Regions from separate parts of the Arthrobacter paludis genome, predicted to be linked through region 3. Evidence: predicted binding sites of a transcription regulator. Region 3 holds the regulator's gene; each other region holds the start of a gene.

Region 1 (7,038 bases), on a different contig from region 3:
CCGGGGTGCCTTGTCGTGGTCTTCCTAGGGCGTCCCTAGAGTTGAGTCTCTCCGACTCAACTGTTATGAGATTAGCACTCTCCTGATGTGAGTGCCAGATCTTCGCCACGCCGTGGGTGAACGCGGATGCGCGGTCGGTGGACGGATAGTCTGTGGGGCGTTCCCACGGGGGGTGAGGGAACATCCCCGCCCCCGTCGAAGGAACCCATGCCGAAGCTTTCCGCCGCCCTTCCGGCCGCAGCCGCCGCACTCGCGTTGGCGCTGGCCGGTTGTTCCGCCCCGTCCCCCGAGCCCGCCCCCGCCGCAGCAACGGAGGCCATCGACAGCGCCACGGACCACAGCCCGGAGGACGCACTCTTCGCGCAGACGATGCTCCCGCACCGCGAGCAGGGCATCGAAATGACCGACATCCTCCTCGCCAAGCCGGGGATCGACGACGACGTGGAGGACGTGGCCCGGCAGGTCGGCGCCAACCACTCCAGCCAGGCCGAGCAACTGGGCGCGTGGCTGAAGGCCCAGGGCGAATCGACCTCCCCGCAGCAGGCGACCGACGGGCTTCAGCGCTCCATGGAGGGCCTGCTCTCCGACGAGGAGATGGACCGGCTCCGCGACGCCCCGGCCGGCGAGGCCGAACGGATCTACCTCGCCGGAATGATCGAGCACCACCAGGGTGCCGTCGCGATGGCCCAGCAGCAGGTGAGCGATGGGTTCAACGACCAGGCCGTCGGGCTGGCCCGGCAGATGGTCGACCACCACCGCGAGGAGATCGCCCAGATGGAGCAACTACTCTCCCGGTACTGAGCGCCCGCCGGCGCGTGCGCCCGGGACGCTCCGCCCCCGGGACGCTCCGCCCGGGGTCGCTCCGTCCGGGGTCGCTCCGTCCGGGGCGGATGCCATGGCTGATCGGCGGCGGGCTCCGCGTTCAGAACGGCGGGACGTCGTCGTCCGATGGTCCCTCGTGTGGCTTGACCGGCGAAGCGGCAGCGGCCTCCCTCGCGGCGACACCCCGGCGGAGGTCTTCGAGGCCGTAGGCCCAGACCTTTTCCGAGTGGGGATCGACGGGGATGGCCCGTGGGGACTCCGCAGCCGGGGCTGGTTCGCGCGGAGGCGGTGGCCCGTGAATGGCCCAAGGGATCTCCGGCGCGGTGATGTGGCGCCGGCCCGTGACGGTGGTGAACTCGATGGCGCCGCCGCCGAGCGGCGTGGAGCGCATGAGTCCGGCGGTGTCCAGTGCATGGTGGCGGGCGCAGTCGGGGTGGAGATTGTCCAGGCTGGTCTCCCCTCCCGCGGCCCACTCGATGGCATGGTCGTTCTCGCGGGCCGGCATGTTGCAGCCGCCGACGCTGCAGGTGGGTTGCCGGGCCTTCAGGACCCGCTGCTGCGCGCGGCTGGGTCGGTAGCGGGCCCTTCCATAGTTGGGACGGGCCAGAGCCGACGGCGGCGTGAACAGACCTCGCCAGTCGACGGCCGCTGGGCAACCCCCCGGGGGCGGCGCGGGAGACCCGGTGCACAGTGCGGCACGGATGGCCCGGCGCTCCCGGTCGGCCGGCCGGTACTTCCGGGCGGCCATCGCGACGATGGTGCGCCCATCGGGCCCGGTATAGAGGCGGTCCCAGGTCGCGGCGGAGGCGGCCAGCGCGAGGGCGGTATCCGTGTCGAGGGGTCCGTATCCGACGAGATGCGCCCCGCCGGCAGAGCCCGCCCGGGTATCGGCAGCGGCCGGTTCCCCGGGGTCCAGCCCATGCTCTGCATCGCCGCCCGCGACCTCTCGCCGAAGGACCTCGGTTTCCACAGCGGTCCCCGCACCAGCGACACCGCCCGCCGCCCCCTGCGGCAGCGCCGCCCATGACGAGCCGGACGACAACGCGGCGGGCTCCGTAACACCCGACGCGCCTTCGTCAGCAGGCTGGTCATCCCCCTCGGGGTGCAGCTCGTCCCGGCCCTCGACTCCGGGACGGGCCAGAATCTCAGACTGGCCTTCGCTGTCGGCGCTGTCGGTGTCGGCACGGTCGCGTCGGGCCCCGTCGGCGCCGCGGTCGGACGGGGCCCCGACAGCTCCCTCGAAAGCGCAGACGGGCTCGGCTCCGGCTCCGGCTTCCCTCGCGGCGCCCTCTCCCCTCGCGGCGCTCTCTCCCCTCGCGGCGCCGACGGCCGTCGCGGCACCGGTCTCGGCGGCGGAGTCCGTTCTGGTCGCGGTGGGAAGGCAGGTGTGCGGCAGGAGGACCATGACTTCCGCGCGGATGTTCTCCCATGCGGAGGCTTCCTCGGTTCCGAGGACAAGCTCCACGAGGACGTCGGCGCGGAGTTGCGTCATGGTGCGGGTTTCCCCGGGCTGGCTCTTGAGTTCCGCCGCGATGTTGGACAGGCGGTCCGCCACGGCGACGCCGTACTCGGCGGGGATCTTCGCGAAGAGTTCGGCCATGCCCTCCTCGCCGGGGGAGACCACGACGGCGCGGTCGGCCCGGTGACGCCGGACGCGCTCCTTGGCGGGACCGGGGCCGAGCTTTTGCCTGAGGGACTTGGCCGTCCGCCCCAGGGTCGCGGGATTGGTGGTCGGCGCCCTCTGGAGCAGTTCGCCCTCGAGCCAGGCGCGGCGCAGCCCGTTCTGGGCGAGTTCCCCGGCCACGGATCGCAGGTAACCCTCGCGAGTGGCCTCGTCGACGTCGGGCCCCGGGGGCTCCAGGGGTTCGGGCTGGACTTCCTGACACGCCTCCACGATGGTGCGGGCATGCAGACCCGAGATCGACCCCTCGGAGAGCGCGGCGAGGACCTGGGGATGCTCCTGCTCCAGGTCCAGAGCCTCGACGATGCGGATTTGCATGGTCCGCTCCGAGAGGTGGAGCGCCTGGGCGAGCGTGAATGCCAACGACGTCTTGAGCCAGCCGCCCCAGGCGGGCGTGGGGGCGCCGAGCTCGCAGCGAAGCCGCGCCGTGGCGTCGGCATCCGCCGCCTTTCCGCTGGAGCGTTCGGCCAGGTCGCTGATCTCGCGCTGGTGTTCGAGCCCCATGGCCTTGGCCGCCGCGGCCAAGGCGACGTGGGTATCGGACTCGAGGCACCGCCGCCGGGCCTCCAGCGCCATGGCGACGGCCTCTGCTTCGGCCAGGGAGAGCTCGGCATCCGGGGCAATCCAGAGCCGCCCATCGGCAAATCCGGCCCGCTCGGGCGCGACCCCACGAATGGGCAGGAGCGCGCCAGGACGGTCCGGGCCGGGAGCCGGGGGTGCGAAGTCCCGCACCCGGACTTGGGACGCCGGCTCGGCGGGAAGGCCGTCGCCCGGGACCGGCGTCCCAGCCGAGGCGGCGCCGCCACCGACGACGGTCGGGCGCTCGGCGCCGGCGCCGGGGGTACCGGCACCCGCGCCAGGGACACCGTCACCCGTGCCGCGCGCAAACCCTTCGCCCAAGTCCATGCGACCAGACTAGAAGAGACCTACGACACATTGGCGCTGGGTACTCAATTTGTGGAAAACCCGTTCTAGTCGCTGCCCCGTCGTCCACGCGAATCGGCCGCGGCGCGGCCGCCGCGCCCCGCAGCGCCGCCACCCGCGCCGCCACCCGCGCCGCGCCCGCGCTAGACCCGCCGCGCCCGCGCTAGACCCGCGCCCCGCCCGGGCTCGCCCGGCGCTACACCCGCTGCCCGGCGATGATCTTCTTCGCCGCGTCCAGGTGGGCGGTCGTGCACTTGCCGCCGTACCCGGCTTCGTACATGTAGTAGTCGTCGAGCCGGCCCACGCGCTGTGCGCCCATGACGTCGGAGATGCAGTCGGCCATGTGCTCGGTGCCGTTCGAATTGCCATAGACGCGGTTCATCGCCGCGTCCATGGCGTCGGGGTCGTACCCGTAGGCCCGGTACTGCAGGATGTGCCCGCATTCGTGGTACTGGACCGCCACGGCCAGGGCGTGGTCGGGGTGCAGGGACTTCCCCCTCGGATCAAGCATGGAGAGGTGGATCAGTTCCTCCACGTACAGCCCATCCCCGGTCCACCAGGCCTTGAACATGGCCCAGTTCAGGTTGTCCCGGGCGGCCTCGAGCGGCACCCCGGCGCACCACTGGGCGATGTTGGCCGCCGCCGCCTGGCCCCAGACGCCGATGTCCGTGGTCGACGTCGATGCGTAGGCCAGTTCGCCCGCCGGGACGAGCAGCGGATCGACCTTCGCGAGGAACGCCGCGGTCTCGGCCCTGACGACGGCCCGGGACGGCCCGAACGAGCCGTCCGCGTACCCCGCCGTGACACCCCGGTCCCGCAGCCAGGTGGCGGCCCGGTAGAACGCGGAGGACGGCGACATGTCCGTGAACGGGGACGTGGTCGGTGCCGTGAACGAGCCCTCGCCGCCCAGCCGAAGCAGGAAGCCCGCCAGTTCGCCACGCGTGACGGGGTCGCCGGGCCGAAACGTCCCGTCGCTGTAGCCGACGGAGATCCGCGCGGACGCGAACCAGGAGATCGCCTCGAAGTTCGCGCCGCCGACGGCGACGTCGGAGAAGTCGCGGATCCTGTCCGCCGTGTAGTTGGGCTTGACCTGCCGGTACAGGAACGCCGCGACCTCGCCGCGCGTGACCTGACGGTTCTTGCGGAAGGTGTTGTCCGTGTAGCCGACCGAGATGCCCTTGCACGCCATCCAGGAGATCGGGGCATAGAACGAGGAGCCCTCGGGCACGTCGGCGAAGTCGGGTCGGCCGCAGTAGCTGACCGCGGCGTACGACGTCCGGCTGACGCCGACCGCCGGGCGGTCGGTGCCGGAGACATGGGATTCGGTCGGTGGCTCGGCCGGGTCGGCCGGCGGCTCGTTCGTCGTGGGCGCGGCCGGCGCGGTCGTCGCGGAAGTGGACGACGGCGATGCAGCGGTCGTGGACTCGGCCGACGTCGTAGGCGCGGCCGGCGCGGAAGTGGACGACGGCGATGCGGCGGTCGTGGGCGCGGGCGCCGCGGTCGTCGCCGGAAGCGCGGCGGGGGCCGGGGACGCCAGGGCGGCGGGCGTTGCCAGGGCGAGCGCAGCGGCGGAGACGACGGCGGCCGCGGCGGAGCGCAGCCCCCAGCGGGGGCGGGAAGACGACATGGGCAGGCCTTCGGACGGGGGGCGGGCGGCGTGGGGCCGACCTGCGCCCGGCCCGAACGGGTCCGGCGCGATCCGCCCCGTCCATTCTCGACGGCGACGCGGCGCCGGGACGAAATACTGCGCGTTTCCTTGCCCACTCCAGAGGTTGGGCCGACGGTCGGCTGTGGCGGGACCCGGCGGCCGGTTTCCCCGCCGCCGCGGCCAGGCGGCCGTGGTGCCGCCGGCCCGCCCGTCAGCGGGCCCGTCGGCCGGCCCACCGACCGGCTACCGCTCCGCCGCGGCAAGCCCCTCCCGCACGGCCCGCCCTGCGGCGCGCATCGCCGCGGCGTCCGTCGCGGGGACGACGGCGGCGAACCGCGCCGCGTAGTCCCCCAGATCCTCGGCGACGGACCCGACGACGGCGTACACCGGGACCGGGCGTACGGTGGCGGCCACCCGGTCCATGATCGCTGAGACGATCTTCCCGCCGGCCGTCTGCGAGTCCAGCCGGCCCTCCCCGACGACGACCGCCACCGCCCGCGCCAGCTGGGCATCGAAGCCGACGGCGTCGAGCACGGTGTCGGCTCCGGAGACGAGCTCCGCCCCGTACCGTGCCCACAGGCCGCCGGAGAACCCGCCGGCGGCCCCGGTCCGGGGCACGCCGGTGGGGTCGCGGGGCAGGGCGCGGGCCTGGCGCGAGAGCCGGCGGGTCAGGGCCTTGACGGTCGCGGCGTCGGCGCCCTTCTGCGGCCCGAAGACCCGGGCCGCGTCCAGGAACGTCGTGGTCACGTCGGACAGGACCGTGATCCGGGCGCCGCGCAGGCCACCGGCCTCCTCGATGGCCTCGATGGCGCCCGCGCCGCCGTCGGTGGTCGCCGAGCCGCCGGCCGCCACCAGGATGCGGCGCGCGCCGCGGCGCGCGGCCTCCGCGATGAGCTGGCCCGTGCCGTAGGTGCTCGCGGCGACCGGGTCGCGGTCGCCGTCGTGCGGCACCGTCAGGCCGCTGGCTTGGGCGAGTTCGACGACGGCGGTGTCGCCGGCGATCCCGAGGACCGCCTCGACGGGCGCGCCCCACGGGTTCCGGGCCACCACCCGCACCGGCTCGGCGCCGAGGCCGCGGCAGAGCGCGTCGTAGGTGCCCTCGCCGCCGTCGGCGACGGGCAGTTCGACGGCGGCGCCTCCCGCGTCGCGGATGCCCGCCGCGATGTGGGCTGCGACCTCGGCGGCGGTGTACGTGCCCTTGAAGCTGTCCGGGGCGACGAGGATGCTCACCGGCCGGCGGCGGGCTCCAGCGCCTCCGGGTTCACCAGGTGGGGCGGCCGCTCCCCGGCGGCGATGGCCAGGGCGTTGAGGGCGCTGAGCCGGGACATCTCCGCCCGCACCGGGACGGTGGCGCTGCCGACGTGGGGCAGCAGCACCGTGTTGGGCAGCTCGGCCAGGCCGGGCGCCAGGGCCGGCTCCTCCTCGTAGACGTCGAGGCCCGCCCCGGCGATCGCGCCGTCGCGCAGGGCCTGCACGAGGGCGGCCTCATCCACCACGGGTCCACGCGCGGTGTTCACCAGGATGGCGCTGTCCTTCATCCGGCGCAGGACGTCCGCGTCCACGAGGTGGCGGGTGTCCGCATTCAGCGGCACGTGCAGGGACAGGAAGTCGCTGCGCTCCACGAGCTCCCCCCACGGCATCTGGGTGACCCGGCCTGCGAACTCCCCGAGCTCGGCGTCGGAGACGGGCCGGTCCCCGGGCGGGCGCGGCGCGAACAGGACCTCCATGCCGAAGCCGAGCGCCCGGCGCGCGGTCGCGCGGGCGATGCGCCCGAAGCCGGCCAGGCCCAGCGTCGCGCCGGAGACGTCCGCGCCGAGCATCATGTCCGGCTCCCAGCCGTGGAAACGGCCCTCGCGGACCATCCGGTCCCCCTCGACGACGCGGCGGGCCGTGCCGAGGATGAGCAGCATCGCGATGTCGGCGGTCGCGTCGGTCAGGACGCCGGGCGTGTTCCCAACCAGCA
Region 2 (7,038 bases), on a different contig from region 3:
CTGGGCGGCGTTCTTCACCGGCTGGACCTACTGGTTCTGCTGGGTCGTCACCGGCATCGCCGACGTCGTCGCGATCTCCCACTACGTGGCCTTCTGGTGGCCCGACCTGCCCCTGTGGCTCCCGGCGCTGGCCTGCATCGTCCTGCTCGTCGCCCTGAACCTGCCCACCGTCAAGGCGTTCGGCGAGACCGAGTTCTGGTTCGCGCTCATCAAGATCGTGGCCATCCTCGCGCTGATTGTCGTCGGCCTGGTCATGATCATCACCAGCTTCCAGCACGACGGGGCCACCGCGTCCTTCTCCAACCTGTGGGCCCACGGCGGCATGTTCCCGACCGGCTTCATGGGCTTCGTCGCCGGCTTCCAGATCGCCGTGTTCGCCTTCGTTGGCATCGAGCTGGTCGGCACGACCGCCGCCGAGACCAAGGACCCGGAGAAGACGCTGCCACGGGCCGTCAACGCCATCCCGATCCGCGTCCTGCTGTTCTACGTGGGCGCCCTGATCATCCTCATGGCCGTCGAGCCGTGGACGTCTTTCAGCGCCGACGCGTCCCCGTTCGTGGGCATGTTCGCCCTGGCGGGCCTGGCCGGCGCGGCCGGCGTCGTGAACTTCGTGGTGCTGACCTCCGCGACCTCCAGCGCGAACTCGGGCATCTACTCCACGTCCCGCATGATCTACGGCCTGGCCCTCGAGGGCGACGCCCCCAAGCGGTTCGGCAAGCTCTCCGGCCGCGGCGTGCCCCGCAACGCCCTGCTGTTCTCCTGCATGTTCCTGCTCGCCGGCGTGGTCCTGCTCTACGCGGAGGGCGGCGTCGCGGCGGCCTTCACGCTGGTCACGACGATCTCGGCGCTGTGTTTCATGTTCGTCTGGTCGATCATCCTCGTCAGCTACATCGTGTACCGCCGGCGCCGGCCGCAGGTGCACGCGGCCAGCACCTTCAAGATGCCCGGCGGCACGTTCATGCCGTTCGTGGTGCTCGCGTTCTTCGGGTTCATCGTGTGGGCGCTGACCACCCAGCCGGACACGTTCTTGGCCCTGCTGTTCACGCCGCTGTGGTTCATCGGGCTGGGCCTCGGCTACCTGTCCGTGCGCCGCAACCCCGAGCACGCCGCCATGCGCGAGCTGCACCGCGCCCGCGTCGAGCAGGAGTGGGAGGCCGCCGCGGGGCACCGCCGCGAGGACGTCACCGCCGGCGTCTAGCCGGACGCTGCGGGAACACCCTCCGTTCCCCGGCATCCCAGGGGTGGGACCCGCGTGGTCCCACCCCTTCGGCGTCCCCGGGCCGGTCCCGCTCCGGCCGCGGTTGGCCGATCCGGCCGGCGCCCCTACGGTGGCCCCATCTGCACCCCACGACCAGGAGGTAGGCCATGACGACCGAGAACGAGGGCTTCGACCCCGAGGAGACCGAGGGCGGCCAGCAGCTCGGGGACGCCGGCGACCGCGAGCCGGTGACCGAGGCAGACATCCCCGTCCACGGGGACCCGGAACGCGCGAACGAGCTGGCGGAGCAGGCCTACGGCGACGAGGACGACGACGGCATCGGCGACGTGCCCAACGCCCCCTTCCCGGGGTGACGGCCAGCGCGGGGGCATGGCACCCGTGATGACAAAAACAGGAAAGCCCTAGACGGGGTGTATTACACGGTGGTAGGACGAGTGTCATCACCATATTCGAGGAGGTCAACACCGAAATGGGTGGTCCGTACCCGCGGCCCACGAGCGACAACCCCTGCGAAGCATCCCCCCGGCTTGCTAAGGAGCTCGAACCATGACCGAAGCACTGTCCACCACGTGGACCAACATCGCGAACTTCGTTCCGCAGTTGGTCCTGTTCCTTGTCATCCTTCTCATCGGCTGGCTGATCGCCAAGGTCATCGCCAAGCTGATGGCGAAACTATTGGACGCCGTCAACTTCGAGCGGATCGCCGACAAGGGCGGGCTGAACCGCTTCTTCGCCGGCAGCAGCATGACCGTGAGCACGATCGTCGTGAAGATCGTCTACTACGCGATCATGCTGTTCGTCCTGCAGCTCGCGTTCGGCGCGTTCGGGCCGAACCCCATCAGCGACCTCATCAACCAGATCGTCGCGTTCCTGCCGCGCCTGTTCGTCGCCGTCATCATCATCGTCATCGTGTTCGCCATCGCGAACGCGGTGAAGGAGATGATCCTCGGCGTCCTCGGTGCCCGCAGCTACGCCCGGCCGGTCGCGAACATCGCCTACGTCGCGATCGTCTTCCTGGGCATCGTGGCGGCGCTGAACCAGATCGGCATCGCCACGACCGTCACCACGCCGCTGTTGATCGCGGTCCTCGCCGCCATCGTGGGCGTGATCGTCGTCGGCGTCGGCGGCGGCCTCATCAAGCCGATGCAGGGCCGCTGGGACAAGGCGCTCAACCGCGTCGAGACCGAGGCCGAAAAGGAGCAGGCCACGTCCGGCTCCGCGGGCCGCGGCCCCGTTCCCCCGGCCGGTTCCGGCCGGGCCGGCGGGACCGTCCCGCCGCGCACCTAGGACCAGGCAGCACCACCATCGGCGGGGCCGGCCCGGGACGTTCTTCCCGGACCGGCCCCGCCGACGTCGTTCCCGGCGCCCGCCGCCGTCGTCCCCCAACGCCGCCCGGCGGTCCGGCGCCCACGGCCGGCGCCCCCGCCGGGCGCTACGCCGTCGTCGCCCCGATCGCCCACACGCGCGGCAGCGGCGTCCCGTTCACGGCCAGGTCGCCCAGCAGCCGCGCCTTGAAGACCCACGGGTTGTGGTTCCCGGCGGTGCGGGCGTTGCGCCAGTGCCGGTCGAGGTTCTTGGACACGGACGTCGCGGAGGCGGCGAGGGCGTCGAAGGCGTGCGAGATGGCGTTGACGGCCAGCGGGGTGAGGGCCGCCTGCCCGGCGGCGGTGGCTTGCTCGGCCTCGTCGTTGACGCCCTCCTCCGCGGACAGCGTGAGCGTGCCGGCCCGCAGGGCGAGCGCCGCGTCGTGGGCGGCCTGGAGCGATTCGGCCGCGCGGGCCACGATCGCCTCCCCGGCGAACCCGGCCGCGTGCACCTCGCCGATCACCTGCAGCAGCTGCGGGTCCTCGCGGGCCACCTCCGCGGCGCCGTGGCTGAAGGTGCGCTTGCGGGCGGCGAGCTCGTCGGCGAAGTCGCGCTCGGCCCCGCGGACGGCACCGGCCAGGACGGCGAGCAACACGGTCTGGTAGAAGGCCGTCTGGTACTTGAAGCGGGTGTCGAAGTCGATGAGGTGCTCCTCGGCCACCGCGGCCCCGGTGAACACCGTCGTGCCGGTTCCGGTGGTCCGCTGGCCGAAGCCGTCCCAGTCGTCGGAGCGCTCGACGCCGTCCTGGTGCGTGGAGACGGCCGCGATGACCCGCCGGCCGGTGTCCGTCCGCTCGGCGTAGACGTCGATCCAGTCGGCGAAGATCGTTCCGGTCGAGTAGTACTTCGTGCCGTCGACGACGAACCCCCCGGAGCCGTCCGGGGTGACCTTGGTGGCGACGTCGCCCAGGGCGACGGCGCCGATCTCCGTCCAGCCGTTGCCGACGAGTTCGCCGGCCACGAAGCGGGCCAGCCAGGCGTCGCGGTCCGGGCCCGGGGCGGCGACCAGGCGGTCCTCCACAAACGCGAAGTGCGAGCGCAGGGCCTGGGCCGCGTTCGGATCGGCGGCGGCCAGCTCGGTCAGCAGGGCGAACAGCTGCGGCAGCGTGGCCCCGGCGCCGCCGTGGCCGGCCGGGATCCGCACGGCGCCGAATCCGGCCGCGGCCAGCTCGCGGATGCCCTCGCGCGGCAACTCGCGCGTGTGGTCCCGCTCCGAGGCCCCGGCGGCGAGACGGGCGAAGATCGGGCGGAACGGGGCCGCGAGGTCCTCGTAGGAGGGCGTGCGGGTCTCGGTGGTGGCGGTCATGGCGTCCTTTCGCGGCTGCGGTTGGTTCCAGCGACGCTAGGGCCCGGCGCCCGGCGGCCGGTAGCGCCCGCGTCATGCGCGGGCCGCCGCCGTCATCGGCCGTCACCGCGCGTCACACGGGGCGTCCGGGACGCCCCGGCCGGCCCGTCCGTGGCGTCACGCGGCGTCACGCTTCGGCTTGCGTGACGCTTGATGACGACGGCGGCGCCGCCGTCGTCCTCGCCCCCGCCCGCGGCTCGCCAGTGCGCCCTTGGTCCGCACCCCTTGGCCGCCGGCGGACGCGCGGCTAGCGTCGGGCGTGCGGGAACGAGGCACGTTTCCGCCCTTGGAGACCGGACGAGGGAAAGAGGCGCCATGACCGCACAGAACCATCCGATGGACATCCCGGACCTGCCGGAGCTGCACCAGCTGCAGTCGGCGATGGCTTGGGACAAGAACCAGGGCAAGCTCGGCAAGGTCTCCACCGTGTTCCTCGACCCGCAGGGCCACCCGGGCTGGGTCAGCGTCGCGATCGGCCTGTTCGAGACGAAGGAGCGCGTGGTGCCGCTGGCCGGCGCGCGCCTCGGCGAGGGCCAGTACGTGGAGGACCTGATCCTGGCGTTCGATGCGGACACCATCAAGCACGCTCCGCACGTGGCCCCGCGGGAGGCCTTGAGCGACGACGAGATCGACCAGCTGCGCAAGCACTACGGGGTGTAGGGGCGGTCCGTTCCGGCCCCACCCCGCATCTCCTAGAACTTCTCTTCGGATATTCTCCGGACTGGTTATCCACAGTAGGGCGTGTGTTCCCATTCTGTCGGTGGGTTCGGGGAGAATGGAGGTATGGATCACGAGGGTGTGGTGCGGCTCGAGGGGTGGGAACTGGTGCCCCTGGCGCCTGCTGCGCCGGCGGCCACCCGGCTGCACCACGCCGAGGCGCTGGCCCGGTACGCCGCGTCCATCAAGCTGGAGGCCCTGCGGGATGTCCGGGGCGCCTGCGAGGAACTCCGCGAGCCCCGCATGGACCGCCGCGGCCGTCGCCAGGGCATGGAGATCTCGTATGCGGCCGGCCGGCTGCTCTCCAACTCCGGGGGCGAGGCCGCGTCCCACGTCGTCGCCCAGGTCTGCGCGGTTTCCCCCGAGACCGGCTCCCGGATGCTGAACGAGTCCCTCGCCCTGCACGACGCCCCCGATGTGCTCCGCGAGCTGCGGGCCGGGCGCATCGGGGTCGAGCAGGCCCAGGCCATCGCGGCCCAACTGCGCCGGATCGAGCCCCGCCCGGTCACCGTTCCCGGAGACACTGATCTGGACCCCGAGCTCGCCGCTGGTCTGGCCATCGACGCCGCCCACCAGGAGGCCAGCGACGTCGCCCTATCCCGGTCGCGCCTGGCCGGTGAGCTGCTCGAGTACGCCCCCGGCCATAGCCCCGGCCAGATCACCTACAAGTCCAAGAAGGCCCTCGAGCGCTTCGATCCGGACTCCTTCACCCGTCGCAAGGACAAGGCCGCCGAGAACCGGTACATCCGCTTCACCCCGGCCGGCAACGGCATGTCGTGGATCGACGGGCTCATCGAAACGGGCAAGGCCAGCGCCATCGAAGCCAAACTCGCCGCCCAAACCACCCTGCTGCTCCAACCCATCGACGACGGACGCGGCCACTCCGCCGCCTCGGACCGGGACGGCAGCCACTCCGCCGCCCCGGACCGGGACGGCATCCACACCGTCGAACCCGACGACGACGCCGCCAGCACGGCCGACCAGACGCAGCCGAACCGTGAGGATGGGGACGGGGACGGACCCGAGACGCGGACCCGGGCGCAATTGTGGGCCGACGTCTTCACCGACACTCTCCTGGAGGGCGCCCACAGCTCAGGACTGGCCTCGGTGAACCCCGACGTGCTGGTCACCATCCCCGCCACCATCCTGCCCGGCATCCCCGGCAGCGACGCCACCCCGGCGGCCCAAGGGCCGGGCGGGCCATCCACACCGCCGTCGCCGGGCACGAGTTTCGCCCCGCCCGCCGTGGCCGAGTGCGTGCTCGCCCCCGGGGCCGAGCTGCCCCAGGTCCCCGGCCTCGGCGCGATCGGCCAGGACGAGGCCGCCGAACTCACGGCCGCCGCCAAGACCTGGACCCGCGCCGTGACCGACCCCCTCACCGGGGCCGTCCTGGCCATGGGTCGCAAGTCCTACCGTCCCACCCGCGAACAGCGCCGGGCGCTGGCCCTGCGCCACCCCGTGTGCAGCAACATCGGCTGCAACCGCCGCCAACGCCTCGAGCCCGACCACGCCGTCGAGTGGCAGGACGGTGGCGCCACCGACCTCGATAACCTCGAAGGCCTCTGCCCCCGCTGCCACCGCCTCAAATCCGTGGGCCTGCTCGAGACCGAACTGCACCCCGACGGTTCCGTCACCGTCACCACCATCCTCGGCACCACGGCCACCCGCGCCCCCGACCGGCTTTGGCTCCCCCCGGAGCCCGGTGGAACACCGCCGCCGCCGGCACCGGGCAGGGCCGTCCCGTACCGGCGCGGAGCCGGCGACGGCCCCGGCGCCACCACGGATCCACTGGTGCTCGACGACGCCCTCATCGCCTCCCTCGCCCCCGACGCGGACGAACCGCCCGGCTTTGCCCACGGCGTCCTGCCACCGGACCCCGGTTCCTCCGTCGACGACACCGACGCGGCCTTCTCCCGTTGGACCGAGCTGGCGACACCACAGGACGGAGACCTCCCCGGGATCCCCCTGCCCGGCGACCCCGACTGGGGCGAACCACCCGACGTCCCCGTCGACCCCGCCGAGGAACGGCTCGCGCACCTGCAATTCCTCGACATGCTCCTCGCCGACACGGTCCTGCCCGACGATTACACTCCCTGCCGGCCGCCGGACCAACGCCCACGCCGCCGCACCAAGTCCCGGCTCGGCACCCGCAGGCCGCCGCCGACCGTCCGGACCCCACGCCCGCAGCTCGCTCCCGGCGACCAACGACCGCCCGCCAACGGCAGCGGCAACCCGGGCACCGGCGGCGCAGGCACCAGCCCGGTGGCCTTGTCCCTCTGGCCGCCTCCCACCCTGCCCGAGGACCCCACCGACATCCCACCGTTCTGACGGGCCTTCCCGGGGTGACGCACGGGCGGCCGGCGGCGCGGGCGGCACGGGGCCGCCAGGGCGG
Region 3 (7,038 bases):
GGGTCCTTGGCGGGCCCCGCCTGCCGGCTGCCGTCCGTGAAGGAGAATTCCGAGCCGTGGCACGGGCACTGGAAGTTCCCGTCGCCGATCCCAACCTGGCAGCCCTGGTGCGTGCACACCGCGGTGTAGGCGAGGACCGTCGACTCGTCGGGACGGTGGAGCAGGTAGTTGTTGCCCTGCACGTTGACCGATGCCGAGGAGCCCACGGGCAGGTCCTCGGTCGTGGTCGCCTGCGTGGGCTCGCCCACCGGCTCGGGCGGGCCCTCCGGGGCGTCGCTGCCGCACGCGGTGAGTGCTCCGGCCGCACCGACCGCGAGGGTTCCGCCGAGGAAGACGCGTCGGGTTGCGCGGAGTCCGGTCTCGTTCATGGCGCCATTGTCGCACCGGGCGACGCCGATGGGGAGGGGCGACCGGCGCCGTTTACCGCGGCGCGGGCCGCCCCTAGGATGCCGCCGCGTGCTTCTGCTCGCCTAGACCCGTGCCGCTGCGTGGAATTGGTGGCCGAGGACGCGTTCGGAGGCTCCGGTGCGGTCCAGGTACGGGGTGATGCCGCCGAGGTGCAGCGGCCAGCCGGCGCCGAGGATCATGCACAGGTCCACGTCCTGCGGCGCGGCCACGACCCCGTCCGCCAGGAGTAGGCCGATCTCCTCCGCCAAGGCATCCTGGGTGCGCCGCAGCAGCGCGTCCGCGGAGACCGGGGAGGACCCGAACCGCATCAGGTCCAGGGTCGACCGCGGGATGGCTCGGCCCCCGCCGTCGTCCTCCCACAGCTGCCCGACGCCGTGGTCGACCAGGGCCTGCAGGTTCGCGGAGACGGGGTAGCGGTCGCCGAAGGCGGCGTGCAGGGACCCCTGGACGTGCTGCGCGACGGGCAGACCGACCATGGCGAGCAACGTGAACGGGCTCATCGGCAGGCCCATCGGGCGCAGGGCGGAGTCGGCCACCTCGGCGGGCGTGCCGGCGTCGAAGGCGGCCACGACCTCGGACAGGAGCCTCAGCAGGACCCGGTTCACGACGAAGGCCGGCGCGTCCCGGACCAGGACCGCGGTCTTGCCGAGCCGCGCAGCCGTCGCGAAGGCCGTGGCGACGGCCGAGTCCCGTGTCGCCGTGGTCCGGACGATCTCGACGAGCGGCATCACGGCCACGGGGTTGAAGAAGTGGAACCCGACGAGCCGTTCGGGGTGGGCCAGGCCCTCCGCCATCGCCGCGACCGAGAGCGAGGACGTGTTGGTCGCCAGCACGCAGTCGGGGGAGACGTGCCGCTCGACGTCCGCGAACACCCGGCGCTTGGCCCCGAGGTCCTCGAACACGGCCTCGATGACCCAGTCGCACCCCGCGAAATCGGCCAGGTCGGTCGTCCCCGTCACCAGCCCGGCGACGCGCGTGGCCTCGTCCTGGGACAGGCGGCCCTTCGCCGCCAGTCGTTCGGCCTCCCCGCGGATGCGGGACAGGCCGGCCTCGACCCGCCCGCTGTCGAGGTCCGTGATCACCACGGGCACGTCCAGCCGGCGGGCGAAGAGCAGGGCGAACTGGGTGGCCATCAGCCCGGCGCCGACGATCCCGATCCTCGTGACCGGAAGCGGAGGGGAGTCCGGCACGCCGGCCGGGCGCTTGGCCCGTTTCTGCAGCAGTTCCAGCAGCGCGTAGACGGAGTCGCGGAACTGGTCGGACGCGATGAGCTCGTCCAGTGCGTCGCACTGCTGGTCCGCGGATTCCGCTGGGGTCGCGGTCGCCGCCGCGGCGAACAGCGTCGCGAGCCGGTGCGGTGCGGGGGCGGCCGGGCCGGCCTTCGCCTCGGCGAGCGACCGGGCGTCGGCCGCGGCACGCTCCCAGCGGGCGGCGACCGCGGGGTCGCCCGGATCCACCGCGTGGGGGCGGGCGACGGCGGCGTCCCCGCCCAGGACCCGGTCGGCCCAGGCCAGCGACGCGTCCAGGAACCCCTCTGCGTCCATCAGGGCGTCCGCCATGCCGAGCTGGTGGGCGGCGGCGCCATCGAGGGTGCGGTTGTTGTTGAGCGCGTTCTCCAGCATCACGGCCACCGCCGCTTCGGGGCCCACCAGGCGCGGGAGCCGGTAGACGCCGCCCCAGCCGGGGACCAGGCCGAGATGGGCCTCCGGCAGGCCGAGGCCCCGCGCGGAGCCGCTGACCGTGCGGTACGTGCAGGCCAGGGCGAGCTCCAGGCCGCCCCCGAGGGCCGTTCCGTTCACGAAGGCGAAAGTGGGGACTCCGAGGTCCGCGAGCAGGTCGTACGCCGCGTGGCCCAGCTCGGCCATCCTCCGCCCGTGTTCCGCTCCCCGCAGGCCCTGGACGATCGACAGGTCCGCGCCGGCGACGAAGACGCCGTCGACGCCGACCACGGCCAGGGCGTCGATCTCCCCGGCGGCGGCGCGTTCGGCCTGGGCCGCCAGTTCACGGCCGAGCTCGACGAGCGTGCGCGGGCCGAGCGTGGCGGGCCGGCGCGGACCCAGGCCGTTGTCCAGCGTCAGCAGGGCCAGGCGCCGTCCGGAGGCGAGGGGCCGGTCCTCCACCGTGGTGCGGGTGACAGCCTCGTCGGGCGCCAGCGCGGTCAGGTCGGCGAAGCGGTCGAAGGCGAATGCGGTGTGGGCGGGCACGGGCTGCTCCTGGGGTTCCGGATGTGGTCCGCACCATACGCTACTGGCGGGTAACTTTCTCCGCAAGCACCGCTTCTCTTCGCGGGGCTTCGCTGCGGCTCCGGGCGCCTGGCGCGCTACAGGGAGCGCAGGACCGACACGACCTTGCCCATGACCGTCGCGTGGTCGCCGAGGATGGGTTCGTACTGCCGGTTCTGGGGAAGCAGCCAGGTGTGCCCGTCCCGCTGCCGGAACGTCTTGACGGTGGCCTCGTCGTCGAGCAGTGCGGCGACGATGTCTCCGTTCTCCGCCGTGCTCTGCCGGCGCACGACGACCCAGTCGCCGTCGCAGATCGCAGCGTCCACCATGGAGTCGCCGCTGACCTTCAGCATGAACAGCTCGCCGTGGCCCACCAGCTGGCGGGGGAGTGCGACGACGTCCTCGACGCTTTGGTCCGCCAGGATCGGGCCGCCGGCCGCGATGCGGCCCACGAGGGGCACCATGGCCGAGTCGGAGGCGGAGGCGATCTCGGAGACGTGCATCCCGTTCAGGGCCGACACGTCGCCGCCCTGTTCCGGGGCGTCCTCCGCGCCCGGGGCGTTCAGGGTGAGGGGCAGGAGGATCTCCAGCGCGCGCGGGCGCCGGGGGTCGCGGCGGATGTAGCCGAGCTTCTCGAGCTGGCCCAGCTGGTGCGTCACGCTCGACAGGCTGGCGAGCCCCACCATGTCCCCGATCTCACGCATCGACGGCGGGTACCCGTTGGCCGCCACCGAGCGCTGGATGGTCTCGAGGATCTTGCGTTGGCGCAGCGTCAGGCTCTTCGGGGCGCCCTTCCGCGTGGGGGTTCCGGGTGTGCTCATGCCGTCCGCCGTTCTCTCCGCCGGCCTGCCCGGCCGGCCCCAACTTGTCGGTGGCCGCTGGTGGGGTGTCGCCCATGGACCGTTGCTCCCACGCTATCCCAGCCCAAGAGGCGATTCAAAGGTTTATTCGAACGTGTCTCGACATCCATCGAGCATCGGTGCTACAACTGAACCCAGCAGTTTTCGAAAAGATGTTCGAAGCCCTGATTTCGAATGTTTCGAACAGCAGGACCGCCGGCCCGGCCGGCGCCAATCGGAAAGGCAAGACCATGGCACAGATCGCCATCGCGGCCCCTGTCTCCCTGGGGATGCACTCCGTTCGCACGCCACTGCCCGCCGCCCCTGGACCGCTGCGCCTGACCCGGCGCGGCCGGCTCCTGCTCATCGGCCTACCCGTCATGCTCGGGGCCGCCGCCCTGATGCTCGTGCTCGGCGCCTTCACGGCTCCCGTCGTCGCAGGCTCGGGGGCGCCGGCGCCCGTCCAGGCGACCACCGTTCCTGTCGCCGAGGGCGATTCGCTGTGGTCGATCGCCGCGGAGGTGGCGCCGGAGCGCGAGCCGCGCGCCGTCATCGCCGAGATCGCCGAACTCAACAACCTGAGCGGCTCCGCCCTCGTCCCCGGCCAGGAGCTGCTGGTCCCCGTCGGATCCTGACCGGCGGCGCCCGCGAATGTTACCCGGGCCCGCCGCCAAGGCGCGTCCGGATTCGGGGCCAGACGGCGCCGGTGCCTAGAATCGAGCGGTGAGTGAGCAGCTAGAACGTCTCTCCCGTCTCCCCCTCCGCGACAACCTGCGGGGGCTGGAGCCCTACGGCGCCCCGCAGCTGGACGTGCCGATCCAGCTGAACGTCAACGAGAACACGCACCCGCTTCCGCCCCAGGTCCGCAGGGCCATTGCGGAGGAGGTCGAGCTCGCGGCCGGCGGCCTCAACCGGTATCCGGACCGCGAGTTCAGCGAACTCCGGCAGCGGCTCGCCGACTATCTCGGCCACGGCCTGGGCCCAGCGAACATCTGGGCGGCCAACGGCTCCAACGAGGTGCTCCAGCAGATCCTCCAGGCCTTCGGGGGCCCGGGGCGCAGCCTGCTCTCGTTCCCCCCGACGTACTCCATGTACCCGCTGCTGGCCAGCGGAACCGACACCCGGTACATCGCCGGGCGGCGGGCCGGGGACTTCGGCCTCAGCGCATCCGACGCGGCGGCCCAGGTGGCAGAACACGCGCCGAACGTCGTCTTCCTCTGCTCCCCGAACAACCCCACGGGCACGGCACTCGGCCTCGATGTCGTGGACGCCGTCTACGCCGCCGGGGAGGCGAGCAACGCGGTCGTCGTGGTCGACGAGGCCTACGCGGAGTTCGCCAAGAACGGCACGCCGTCGGCCCTGACCCTGCTGCCCGGGCGCGAGCGGCTCGTCGTGTCGCGCACCATGAGCAAGGCATTCGCACTCGCCGGCGCGCGCCTGGGCTACCTCGCCGCCGCGCCGGAGATCGCCGACGCCCTGCGGCTGGTCCGGCTGCCGTACCACCTCTCCGCGGTCACGCAGGCCACGGCCAACGCGGCCCTGCGCCACGTCGACGCGCTCCTGGCGAACGTCGAGGACATCAAGATGCAGCGCGACCGCATTGTCGACGAGCTCAAGCGCCTCGGACTCGAGCCCGCCGAGAGCGACTCGAACTTCGTCTTCTTCGGCGGCCTCGAGAACCCGCAGGCCATCTGGCAGGGGCTGCTCGAGCGCGGCGTCATCGTCCGCGACGTCGGCATCCACGGACACCTGCGGGTCACCGCGGGGACCGAGGCGGAGACCTCGGCGTTTCTCGAGGGCCTCGGGGAGCTGCTCGGCGCGGACCGGGCCCGCCGGTAGACTGGTGGGGCCCGCACGGGCCCCGAAACCCAAAGGAAGCAATGCCTGCAGAACTGATCAGCGGCCGCCGGGCCCGCATGGAGCGGGTCACAAGCGAGTCGAGCGTCTACGTCGAGCTGGACCTGGACGGCACCGGCACCTCGGAGATCGGCACCACCGTGCCGTTCTACGACCACATGCTCACGGCGCTGTCCAAGCACTCCCTGATCGACCTGACCGTCCGGGCCTCCGGCGACACCAACATCGACGTCCACCACACGGTGGAGGACGTCGCGATCGCGCTGGGCGAGGCGCTGCGGACCGCGCTCGGCAACAAGGCGGGGATCCGCCGGTTCGGCCAGGCGGCCGTGCCGCTGGACGAGGCCCTGGCCAGCGCCGTCGTCGACATCTCCGGCCGGCCCTACCTCGTCCACGGCGGCGAGCCCGCGGGCCAGGAGTACCACTTGATCGGCGGCCACTTCACCGGGTCGCTGACGCGCCACGTGTTCGAGGCCCTGACCCTGCACGCGCAGATTTGCCTGCACATGCAGGTCGTGTCCGGCCGCGATCCGCACCACATCGTCGAGGCGCAGTTCAAGGCCTTCGCCCGGGCGCTCCGGGAGGCCGTCGAACCGGATCCGCGCACCGGCGGGGCGATCCCGTCCACGAAGGGCGCGCTCTAGGTGGCCGGGCGGAAGGTCACCGTCCTCGACTACGGGTCCGGGAACGTCCGGTCGGCGGTCCGGGCGCTCGAGCGCGTCGGCGCCGACGTCACGCTCAGCGCCGACCCCGCCGCCGTCGCGGGCGCGGACGGACTCGTCGTCCCGGGCGTGGGCGCCTTCGCCGCGGTCATGGAGGCACTGAGGGACTCCGGCGCGGTCCGGCACATCGGCCGGCGGATCGCGGGCGGTCGCCCGGTGTTGGGCATCTGCGTCGGCCACCAGGTCATGTTCGAGGAGGGCGTCGAGCACGGAGTCCGGACCCAGGGCCTGGGGGAGTGGCCGGGCAGCGTTGAGCTGCTCGACGCCCCCGTGGTCCCGCACATGGGTTGGAACACGGTCGAGGCCCCCGAGGACAGCCGCCTCTTCGAGGGCATCCGGGACGAGCGTTTCTACTTCGTCCACTCCTACGCCGTCCAGCGCTGGGACTTCGAGGTCGGCCAGCCGAAGATGCGCCCGCCGGCGGTCACCTGGGCCCGGCACGGGGCGCGCTTCATCGCCGCCGTCGAGAACGGCCCCCTCAGCGCCGTGCAGTTCCACCCCGAGAAGTCCGGCGACGCCGGCGCCGCGCTGCTGCGCAACTGGCTCGGCACCCTCTGATGTACAGCATCCTGCTGATGGCCCTGGCGGGGCTGCTCGCCGGCGGCGCCATCTCGCTGCGCCAGCAGAAGGCCCACCGCTCCTGGACTATCGCCTGCTGGGTCCTGGCGGGCCTGGCCCTGTTGGCCGCATACGTCCTGACCCTCTGACCACCACCGAAGACCCGAACGCGAAAGGGCGCCCATGGCCACCGAAGATACCCCCGTGCTCGAACTGCTCCCCGCCGTCGACGTCGCCGACGGACAGGCCGTGCGCCTGGTCCAGGGCGAGGCCGGCAGCGAGACCGGCTACGGCGACCCGCTCGAGGCCGCCCTGGCGTGGCAGGAGGCCGGGGCCGAGTGGGTGCACCTCGTGGACCTCGATGCTGCGTTCGGCCGGGGCCAGAACACGGAGGTCCTCCGCCGCGTCTCCGACGAGCTCTCCATCCGCGTC

The links. The regulator LexA, encoded in region 3, represses DNA repair genes until DNA is damaged. The targets are predictions, from matches to a motif close to TCGAACANNTGTTCGA.
Region 1: AC1Q5D_RS16785 (HNH endonuclease signature motif containing protein) is a predicted target of LexA. The motif match lies at 3,462-3,477, and genes of this name have one in related genera.
Region 2: AC1Q5D_RS12970 (HNH endonuclease signature motif containing protein) is a predicted target of LexA. The motif match lies at 4,623-4,638, and genes of this name have one in related genera.

What each region holds. Positions count from the first base shown of each region.
Region 1 is NZ_JBXAEW010000025.1:731-7,768, reverse strand. Features, by position in the region: gene AC1Q5D_RS16790 (DUF305 domain-containing protein) at 208-801, shown strand; gene AC1Q5D_RS16785 (HNH endonuclease signature motif containing protein) at 923-3,409, opposite strand; gene AC1Q5D_RS16780 (S-layer homology domain-containing protein) at 3,624-5,054, opposite strand; gene AC1Q5D_RS16775 (glycerate kinase) at 5,319-6,305, opposite strand; gene AC1Q5D_RS16770 (2-hydroxyacid dehydrogenase) at 6,302-7,038, opposite strand, start outside.
Region 2 is NZ_JBXAEW010000014.1:64,985-72,022, forward strand. Features, by position in the region: gene cycA (D-serine/D-alanine/glycine transporter) at 1-1,198, shown strand, start outside; gene AC1Q5D_RS12950 (hypothetical protein) at 1,366-1,572, shown strand; gene AC1Q5D_RS12955 (mechanosensitive ion channel family protein) at 1,766-2,506, shown strand; gene AC1Q5D_RS12960 (acyl-CoA dehydrogenase family protein) at 2,652-3,890, opposite strand; gene AC1Q5D_RS12965 (PRC-barrel domain-containing protein) at 4,245-4,589, shown strand; gene AC1Q5D_RS12970 (HNH endonuclease signature motif containing protein) at 4,713-6,974, shown strand.
Region 3 is NZ_JBXAEW010000002.1:256,181-263,218, forward strand. Features, by position in the region: gene AC1Q5D_RS02630 (QcrA and Rieske domain-containing protein) at 1-368, opposite strand, end outside; gene AC1Q5D_RS02635 (3-hydroxyacyl-CoA dehydrogenase NAD-binding domain-containing protein) at 471-2,612, opposite strand; gene lexA (transcriptional repressor LexA) at 2,729-3,451, opposite strand; gene AC1Q5D_RS02645 (LysM peptidoglycan-binding domain-containing protein) at 3,721-4,104, shown strand; gene AC1Q5D_RS02650 (histidinol-phosphate transaminase) at 4,193-5,308, shown strand; gene hisB (imidazoleglycerol-phosphate dehydratase HisB) at 5,350-5,970, shown strand; gene hisH (imidazole glycerol phosphate synthase subunit HisH) at 5,971-6,606, shown strand; gene AC1Q5D_RS02665 (hypothetical protein) at 6,606-6,755, shown strand; gene priA (bifunctional 1-(5-phosphoribosyl)-5-((5-phosphoribosylamino)methylideneamino)imidazole-4-carboxamide isomerase/phosphoribosylanthranilate isomerase PriA) at 6,790-7,038, shown strand, end outside.